Regions from separate parts of the Allobrachymonas sp. genome, predicted to be linked through region 2. Evidence: riboswitches for the same ligand, from Rfam matches in the RefSeq annotation. Region 2 holds a riboswitch; the other holds the start of a gene.
The links. A riboswitch is a leader RNA that binds a small molecule or an ion and turns the genes downstream of it on or off. The one in region 2 is predicted to bind cobalamin.

Region 1: linked by a shared signal. The riboswitch ahead of ACE3P9_RS04615 (energy-coupling factor ABC transporter permease) and the one ahead of ACE3P9_RS05325 (cobyrinate a,c-diamide synthase) in region 2 are both predicted to bind cobalamin.

What each region holds. Positions count from the first base shown of each region.
Region 1 is NZ_JAYRLV010000003.1:161,248-165,421, reverse strand. It holds gene ACE3P9_RS04635 (P-loop ATPase, Sll1717 family) at 1-177, opposite strand, end outside; gene ACE3P9_RS04630 (P-loop ATPase, Sll1717 family) at 116-886, opposite strand; partial or broken gene ACE3P9_RS04625 (IS3 family transposase) at 956-1,650, opposite strand; gene ACE3P9_RS04620 (helix-turn-helix domain-containing protein) at 1,690-1,893, opposite strand; cobalamin riboswitch at 2,016-2,237, shown strand; gene ACE3P9_RS04615 (energy-coupling factor ABC transporter permease) at 2,426-3,094, shown strand; gene ACE3P9_RS04610 (energy-coupling factor ABC transporter substrate-binding protein) at 3,091-3,501, shown strand; gene ACE3P9_RS04605 (energy-coupling factor transporter transmembrane protein EcfT) at 3,491-4,174, shown strand, end outside.
Region 2 is NZ_JAYRLV010000004.1:105,315-109,488, forward strand. It holds gene ACE3P9_RS05310 (sulfite exporter TauE/SafE family protein) at 1-365, opposite strand, end outside; gene ACE3P9_RS05315 (cell division protein ZapA) at 698-1,108, opposite strand; gene ACE3P9_RS05320 (cell division protein ZapB) at 1,095-1,439, opposite strand; cobalamin riboswitch at 1,685-1,943, shown strand; gene ACE3P9_RS05325 (cobyrinate a,c-diamide synthase) at 2,056-3,528, shown strand; gene ACE3P9_RS05330 (bifunctional adenosylcobinamide kinase/adenosylcobinamide-phosphate guanylyltransferase) at 3,525-4,142, shown strand.

The DNA of each region.
Region 1 (4,174 bases), on a different contig from region 2:
AGGGTCTATTTTTGTTTGACCAGCGTCTCTGGCGGCTCGTTCCAATCGTTTTCTGACAATGCTCTGCATAAGCTTGTCATCTGCCAAAAGTGGGATCACCAAGCCACGCATGTGATCAGTCTGATCTCTTTGCCCCTGACTCTCGCTGGTGAGGCGCGTCCAGACGCTCGATCGCAAACTTATTTATAATTGCTCTTACTGCACTGCATTCCCCAGTTAGCCGTCTGACGGCCAACAAAAGTGCCCAAATTCTGTTTAGATGAGCAGGTTGGTCTGGGGCGGCTAACTGATCGGTGTCATCGATAAGCAGGTAGAAAACATTGCTTGATGAAAGCAACTGTGAGTTGATTGCTCTGATCAAATCGTGTGCAGAGTTGGTTCCCGCAAGTTCCTTTGCTAGCTGTGCTCCGTTTATTTTTGAGGCAGGTAAAGACACTGCAGAGATGAGCTGTAGCGACTTTTGAATGAAGTCATCTTCCGCAAGTCCTTGTTGGCGTGCTTCGTTGTGAAGTTTTGCGGCGTCCCCCTTCAGCATGCCCTTCAGTTGCGCGCCAATCTGCGCTCCCATTGTCCGTAGCAACACTTCGTAGTAATAGCGCTTCAATGAGCCGATATCAGGCGATGATGGAATCTCCTTAGAGGAGATATTGTCGGGCCGAATCAGTAGGCATGGCAGTTTTTTTGCTTTAGCCACCTTGTCGATCCACTCGACAACAGCACTTTTCCCGATGCCTTTGTTTCCCACAAGAACTCGCATTCCACCTGGTTCAATTGCGCATAGCTGCGTAAATTGACTCGGCACGATAAATATCTCTCCAAGAAATGACCGGTCGCCTTCTGCGGTGCCAGTTCTGACATACTTTAAAAGGTAGTCAAGTTTGCTCATATTTATTTCCGGCTGGTAGGAAAGAAAAGATGCGATGAGCCACCCCGGGATTCGAGGAGGCCGATTGGTCTAAGTTGATACCTCTGTCGAGGTATTGCTGTTGGCGAGTTGCCTCCAGTAGTTTGCCTCAGCTTCTGCCGGAGGAATGCCTCCGATCGACGTGAGCAGTCGGACGTGGTTGAACCAGTGCACCCACTGCAGGGTGGCCAGTTCCACGGATTCCCTGTTCTTCCAGGGGCACCGGCGGTGAATCACCTCGGCCTTGTACAGACCGTTGATGGTCTCGGCCAGGGCGTTGTCATAGGAGTCCCCCTTGCTGCCCACCGAGGGGCGTATGTCGGCCTCGTCCAGACGTTCGGTGTAGCGGATAGAAACGTATGGACTGCCCCTGTCGGAGTGGTGCGTCAAGGCTGCGCTGAGGGCTGGCGGTCGTACAGGGCCTGCTCCAGGGCGTCGAGCACAAAGTCTGCCTGCATGCTGCGGCTGACCCGCCAGCCCACGATGCGCCGGGCGTACACGTCCACAACGAAAGCCACATACAGCCAGCCCTGCCAGGTCGAGACGTAGGTGAAGTCCGACACCCACAGCTCGTTGGGACGGCTGGCATGGAAGTGCCGATTGACGTGGTCCAGCGGGCACGGCGCCGAGGTGTCCGGAGTGGTGGTGCGCACTCGTGTGCCGCGCCGCGCCCCTTGCAAGCCCATGGCACGCATCAGTCGCTCGACCGTGCAGCGCGCTACCACGATGCCTTCGCGGTTCATCTGCAACCCGCCGACACGAGAGACGTTCACGATCTTGATGCATCAGCACTGTAGCTTGAACTCTGCAGAGTAGGCGCCGCGTTTGGGCTGCAGGGCGGCGATACCGTGCAGACGGTAGTGACTGACCCAGGTCCGAATCTTCTCCTCCGGCACTGACCAGCGCCGGGCAAGCAGCTTTGCGCCGCCTTCTCCAACCAGAAAGCTCTCGACGACCTTGAGCTTGAACCTTGTTTCGTACTTCTCCATGGGGCCCCTCGAAGTTCATCCAACTTCTGGGGGGTAGTTCAAACTCGGTGCGGTTCAATGACCCTGGGGCTGGGTGATCCGGTCCACAGCTGCCGCTCCCCCTCCCCAGCACGCACCTCCGTTCCTATAATGGCGGCACGGGTGCGTGGGTTGCCGGGCTTTGGGTCTGGCGCCTGCGTTAAACGGGAAGCCGGTGACGCCATGCAGCTAGTGGCCATTCCGGCGCAGCCCCCGCTGCTGTAAGCCTGACGACTCCGCCTCACGCCACTGCGTCCTCCGACGCGGGAAGGCGCGGACTAGGAAGAGGGCAAGCCAGAATACCGGCCCGCGACGAGCCAGCACCATTCCCCGGGGGATCTGGGAGTCTGCTGCCGCGCGTTGGCGTGCGCCTCTGTGTTTCCTCTCTGCGGAAACGGCGGGGCGCGGCTGCCGTGCCGGCCTGCCCAGACTTTCCCTGCCCATCTTCCTGTTGCCGTGGTGCGCTCGTGTCTTTCACATCACACGGTTCGACGGGAGGTTTCGAATGCACATCATGGAAGGTTTTCTGCCACTCAAGCACGCGGTGGCATGGACGGCGGCTTCGGCGCCGTTTCTGGCAGCGGGCATCTGGTCGGCGCGCCGCAGTCTGCGCGATCACCCGGAGCGGCGCATGCTGCTGGGGGTGTCGGCGGCGTTTTCCTTTCTGCTCTCGGCCATGAAGCTGCCCTCGGTCACGGGCAGCTGTTCGCATCCCACGGGAGTGGGGCTGGGCGCCCTGCTGTTCGGGCCGCTGGCGATGGTGCCGGTGAGCTTTGTGGTGCTGCTGTTCCAGGCGCTTCTGCTGGCGCATGGGGGGCTGACGACGCTGGGGGCCAATCTGTTCTCGATGGGCATTGCCGGGCCGCTCATGGCGGCGGCGGTGTTCCGCACCGGGCGCGTGCTGCGCCTGCCGCTGAGCGTGAATGTGTTTCTGGCGGCGACGCTCGCTGATCTGGTGACATATGTGGTGACCTCGCTGCAGCTGGCGCTGGCGTTTCCCGATGCGATCAGCGGGGTGGCGGGCTCGATGCTCAAGTTCGGCGGCATCTTTGCCGTGACGCAGATTCCGCTGGCGATCAGCGAGGGGCTGCTGACGGTGCTGGTGGTGCAGGCCATGACGCGCCTGCAGGGCGAGGATCTGCGCGGTCTGCCGCTGTATGCAGGGCAGGAGGTGCGGGCATGAAGCGGCAATTCTGGATCATTGCGGCATGCGTTGTGGTGCTGACTGTGGCGCCGCTCCTGTTCGTGCGCACGCCGGCGCTGGGGCCGGACGGCAAGGCGCAGGCGCTTTTTGGCGGGTCGGACGATGCAGCCCGCGACGCCATCACGGTGATTGCACCGCACTACCGCCCGTGGTTTGCGCCCCTGATGGAGCCCGGGCCCGAAATCGCCTCGATGCTGTTTGCGCTGCAGGCGGCCATTGGGGCGGGGGTGATCGGCTACTGGCTCGGGGCGTCGGTGACGCGCCAGCGCGAACGCGAGCGCCAGCGCCGCGAGCGGGAGGCAGCCGGCCATGCGCCGGAGCAGCCCGCCCATCAGGAGCGTATCTCTGCTGCTGCGGGCCCCGCCGGAGTGGCCCGTGTGGATTGAGCAGGCTGCCTATGCCAATCGCTGGCGCGATGTGACACCGGGGGCCAAGGCCCTGTTTGCGGGCTGTGGCCTGGCGGCGGCCTTTGTCGCGCCGGACTGGAAGGCCGAGCTGCTGCTGGCGGCGCTGCTGGCGGCGGTGACGCTGGGTGGCGCGCGGGTGCCGGCGCGGCTGTATGCGCGGGTGGTGGCACCGGCGGGCAGCTTTGTGGTGCTGTCGTGCGCGACGCTGCTGGTGGCGGTGGCGCCTTCGGCAGGCGGGTGGCCGGAGGTGCACTGGCATGCGGCCGGCTGGCCCGAGGCTGCCCTGACGGGCACGCGGGCCATGGCGGCGCTGGCGGCCATGGTGGGGCTGGTGCTGACCACGCCGCTGAGTGACCTGATCGGGCTGGCGCGCCGGCTGCGGGTGCCCGAGGTGCTGGTCGATGTGATGGTGCTGTGCTACCGCATGGTGTTCGTGTTCATGGAGGCGTGGGACGACGGCGTCACGGCGCAGGCGGCGCGGCTGGGCTATGGGCCTTTCCGGCGCTCGGTGCGGTCGCTGGCGCTGCTGGCGGCCAATCTGGCCGCGCAGATCTGGAGCCGCGCCCTGGCGCTGCAGGCAGCGGCGAGCGCGCGCAATGGCGACGGCCCGCTGGATTTTCTGGCACCCGACTATGCCCATGCCCGGCGCGAT
Region 2 (4,174 bases):
ACGGTGACCAGCACGCCGAACATGAGGGAGAGCCAGGCGCCCTTGAGCAGCGAGAAGATGCCGATGCTGACGATGAGTGCACCGATCATGATGCCGGGCGCGATGCCCTTGACCAGATCCCAGCGCACCATGCCGCGGCGGTGATGGGCGCGCACGCTCGACATCGAGGTGAAGAAGATGGTGGCCATGGACGTGGCGATGGCCATCTTGACGGCCAGACCCTGCTCCACACCGTGGGCGACGATGATCCAGCTGATGAAGGGCACGAGCACCATGCCGCCGCCGATGCCCAGGAGCCCAGCCATGAAGCCTCCCATGAGGCCGAGACCGGCCAGTTCAACGATGGTGAGGGGTTCGAGAATCATGGCAAGAGGCGGCACACCGCCATGGCGCCGCAGAACGATGGGCGTAAAAAAACACCGCGAGCGGTGTGAGGAATGAGGTGTCTGCACGGGAACCGACCGCATCCTGAACCGAGGGTTCAGGGGGGCGAGGGCAGCACTGGCCATGGGTCCATCTACGCGAGATGGTCACGCTGGCCGGGCAATATACCAAGCCCGAGCTCAAAGAGCATTGGTTCAAGGAACTATAAAGCCGGAACCGGTGCAGACGCCCCCATTGTAGGGCAAGGTTGCGGCCTTGGAGACACGCGGAACATGTAATTTGTGTGCCAGCCATCGCTGGGGGCATGCAGGGGTCAGTCGGTGCCGGAGGAAGAAGGCAGTGCCTCGGCGGCGGGCTCTGTGGGAGGGGCGCCGAGCACGGTCTCCATTTCCCCGAGCAGGTGCTGCAGGCGTGGATGCGTGGCTGGGGCCTCGCTGGTGGGGACGCTATCAGAGAGAGTCGTGGACTCTGTTTCTTCGGCACTGGCTGCTGCGGCCTGTGCGGCTTCCCGGGCGGCGAGCTGTTCACGTTCGAGGAGGTCATAGGCGACGTTGAGCGCGGCCAGCACGGCAATGCGGTCACGGGCCCGAATCTTGCCGGCATCGCGGATGCGGCACATGGCGGTATCGACTTTCTGGACGGCTTCGAGCATCAGGCTCTCGGAGCCATCGGGGCAGCCCAGCATGTAGGCCAGTCCCATGATGTGCACTTCAAGCTGTTTCATCGGGGCGTTCCTTGGCGGACTCGGATGGGGCTGCCGAGTCGGTGGGGGAGGGGAGCGGCGCATCCACCGAGTCGGGGGTTCCCCAGGCCGTCGGCGGGAGGACGGGCGCGTGCATGGGGGAGGCATCCACAGGGATGCGGTCGAGGAGGGAGTCGATGCGCGCGCGTGCAGCTGCCAGCCGGGACTTGAGCGAATCGCGTTCCTGTCCAAGTTCGATGACCTGTTGCTGCAGGAGGTCGTGCGCCTGCTGCAGCGCATGATGGCGCGTGAGCAGCTGCTCGACACGGTCGGCAACCTGATCGAGAAGAGGGGATGTGTGCGGAGATGTCATGGCGGCGAAGAGGCAGCCTGCGCATGCCGCCGCAGGCTGAAGGAGAGGGCCTCTGAATGCCTGTCATTGTAGTCCATGCGCCCTGATCCGCAGGGGAGGGAGCAGGGGCCGTGATGGGCAGGCTAGAATGCCGATTTGCTGGTGCCCACAGGAATCTGGAGAGAAATGCATCTCCCCGGGCCGGCGCTCTGCCCGTAGAAGCATGCGCATCGCGCGCGTGGTGTCTGTCGCAGCAGACGATGTCGGCAGGCATTCCGAGAATCGGTCATGCAGACGGGTTCGTGGGTGAAACGGGAAGCAGGAGGAGAACGCCACCGAAGAGCGGGTGTGCGCGTTGTCCCGGCCTGCGCTGCCCCCGCAACGGTAAAACGGTGCGGATCGCATGCCTTCGGGAGCGCGATCTGCAGCCACGGCCACATGCCACTGGGAGAGCGCCCACTCGCCCGGGAAGGTGCCGTCGGCTCGCCGTCAGCCCGGAGACCGGCCAGCATGGGAGGACACCCAAGCCCCGGCAGGGAGGGTGTTCGTGCGCACGCGCCGGCGGGGTGGCTGGTGGCGTGGGAGGCGGCATGCCCATGTGCGATGGGTGTGGCTGCAGGATGGATATGTGCGAATCATGGCGAAATCCTCTGCGCAGGCGGGCACGGTGGCGTGTCCGGCCCTGCTGGTAGGTGCTGCGGCCTCGGGGCAGGGCAAGACCACGCTCGTGGCGGCGCTGGCACGCTGGTGGACGCGGCGTGGCCTGCGGGTACAGGTGTTCAAGTGCGGCCCTGATTTCATTGATCCGGGCTGGCATGCGCTCGCAAGCGGCCAGCCGGTGTATCAGCTCGATCTGTGGATGGTGGGCGAGGTGGCGTGCCGAAGCATGCTCCGCGAGGCGGCTGCCTGCAATGACCTGATTCTCATCGAGGGCGTCATGGGTCTCTACGATGGCGAGCCGAGCAGTGCGGATCTGGCGGTGCGGCTGGGCCTGCCGGTGCTGGCGGTGATCGATGCCCATGCCATGGCGGGCACGTTCGGGGCCCTGGCACATGGACTGGCGCATTACCGCGAAGGGGTGCGCTGGGCGGGTGTGGTGGCGAACCGGGTGGCAAGCAGTGGCCATGCCGACATGCTGCGCCGAGGGCTCCGGGAGCCACGCGATTGGATGGGCGCGATCATGCGCAACGCCGATTTTTCTCTGCCCGAGCGGCATCTGGGGCTGATGCTGGCTCCCGAGATGGCCGATGCCCTGGCACGGCTCGACCTGGCTGCCGATGCACTCGCGGACATGCCGCTGGTGGCCGATGAGGGGCAGTCTGTGCCGAGTCGCTGGATGACGGAGTTCCCGTCGGCGCTGGAGCCTGCGGAGCCAGAGGCCCTGGAGAGCCCAGTGGGCTTGCGCTGCACAGAAGAGGGCGCATCGCCTCTGGACGCCTGGCTGCACGCGGAGCTGCGCAGCCTGGAGGGCGTGCGCATCGCAGTGGCCCGGGATGCGGCGTTCTGCTTCCTGTACGAGGCCAATGTGCGTACCCTGCAGGCGCTGGGTGCCGAGCTGGTGTTTTTTTCTCCCCTGGAGGATGTGGCGCTGCCGGCGTGCGATGCGCTGTGGCTGCCGGGCGGTTATCCGGAGCTGCATCTGGAGGCGCTGCAGGCCCAGACCGGCATGCGCGAGAGCATTCGATGCCATGTGCAGTCGGGGCGGCCGGTGTGGGCCGAATGTGGCGGCATGATGGCGCTTGCCGAGGGTCTGGTTCCAGCGGGTGCGGAACCGGAAGCTGCCGTGCCACTGTGGGGTGTGCTGCCCGGGACGGTGCGCATGCATGGACGGCTTCAGGGGCTGGGGCCCCAGGCGCTGGCGGTGCCCGGGTGCGATGCGCCGCCGCTGCGGGGGCATACCTTTCACTATTCGACCCTGGACACGCCGGAGCCCGAAGCGGCCCGCACGGTCAGTCCGCGCGTGACGAGTCGCAGCAAGGCTGGCGAGGCGTTCTACCGGACAGGGCCGCAGGGCAATGTGCGGGCGAGTTATTTTCACCCCTGGTTTGCCAGCAGTCCGCAGGCGGCAGCAGCGCTGTTCCTGCCTGACCATGTGGAGACTGGGGCATGAATCCGGTGCACCACGAGCTGATTCTGGGAGGGCAGAAGTCCGGCAAGACGGCCCGGGCAGAAACCCTTGCGGCTGCCTGGCTGGCGCGTGGTCCGGGCCATCGCGCTCTGTATCTGGCCACCGCGATGCCCTGGGACGAGGAAATGCGCCGGCGCATTGCGCGGCATCAGCAGGATCGGGCCCGGCGGGTGCCGGGCATGGCGACGCTGCAGGCAGGCGAGGACGGGCGGCCGCTGGATGTCCCGGCCCTGCTGCGGACGCATGGTGCGGCCGATACGGCGATCGTGCTGGACTGCCTGACCCTGTGGCTCACCCAGCAGCTCAGCGAGGCACCGGATGCCGCACGCCTGCGTGGCGGCGAAGGGGGTGAGGAGACAGCACAGGACATGCGCGCGGCAGAGGACGATCTGGTGCGTGCGGTGGCCGCCTGCCCGGGGCCGGTCTATGTGGTGAGCAACGAGATCGGTCTCGGAGTGATTCCGCTGGGCGCGGAGGTACGTGCCTTCGTGGACGCACTGGGGCGGCTCAACCAGCGCGTGGCCGTTGCGTGCAGCCATGTGACCCTGATGGCGGCAGGATTGCCGCTGGTGCTCAAGGCGCCCACAGGGCCCTGAGCGCCACGGGACCCATGCAGAGACTGCGGGCG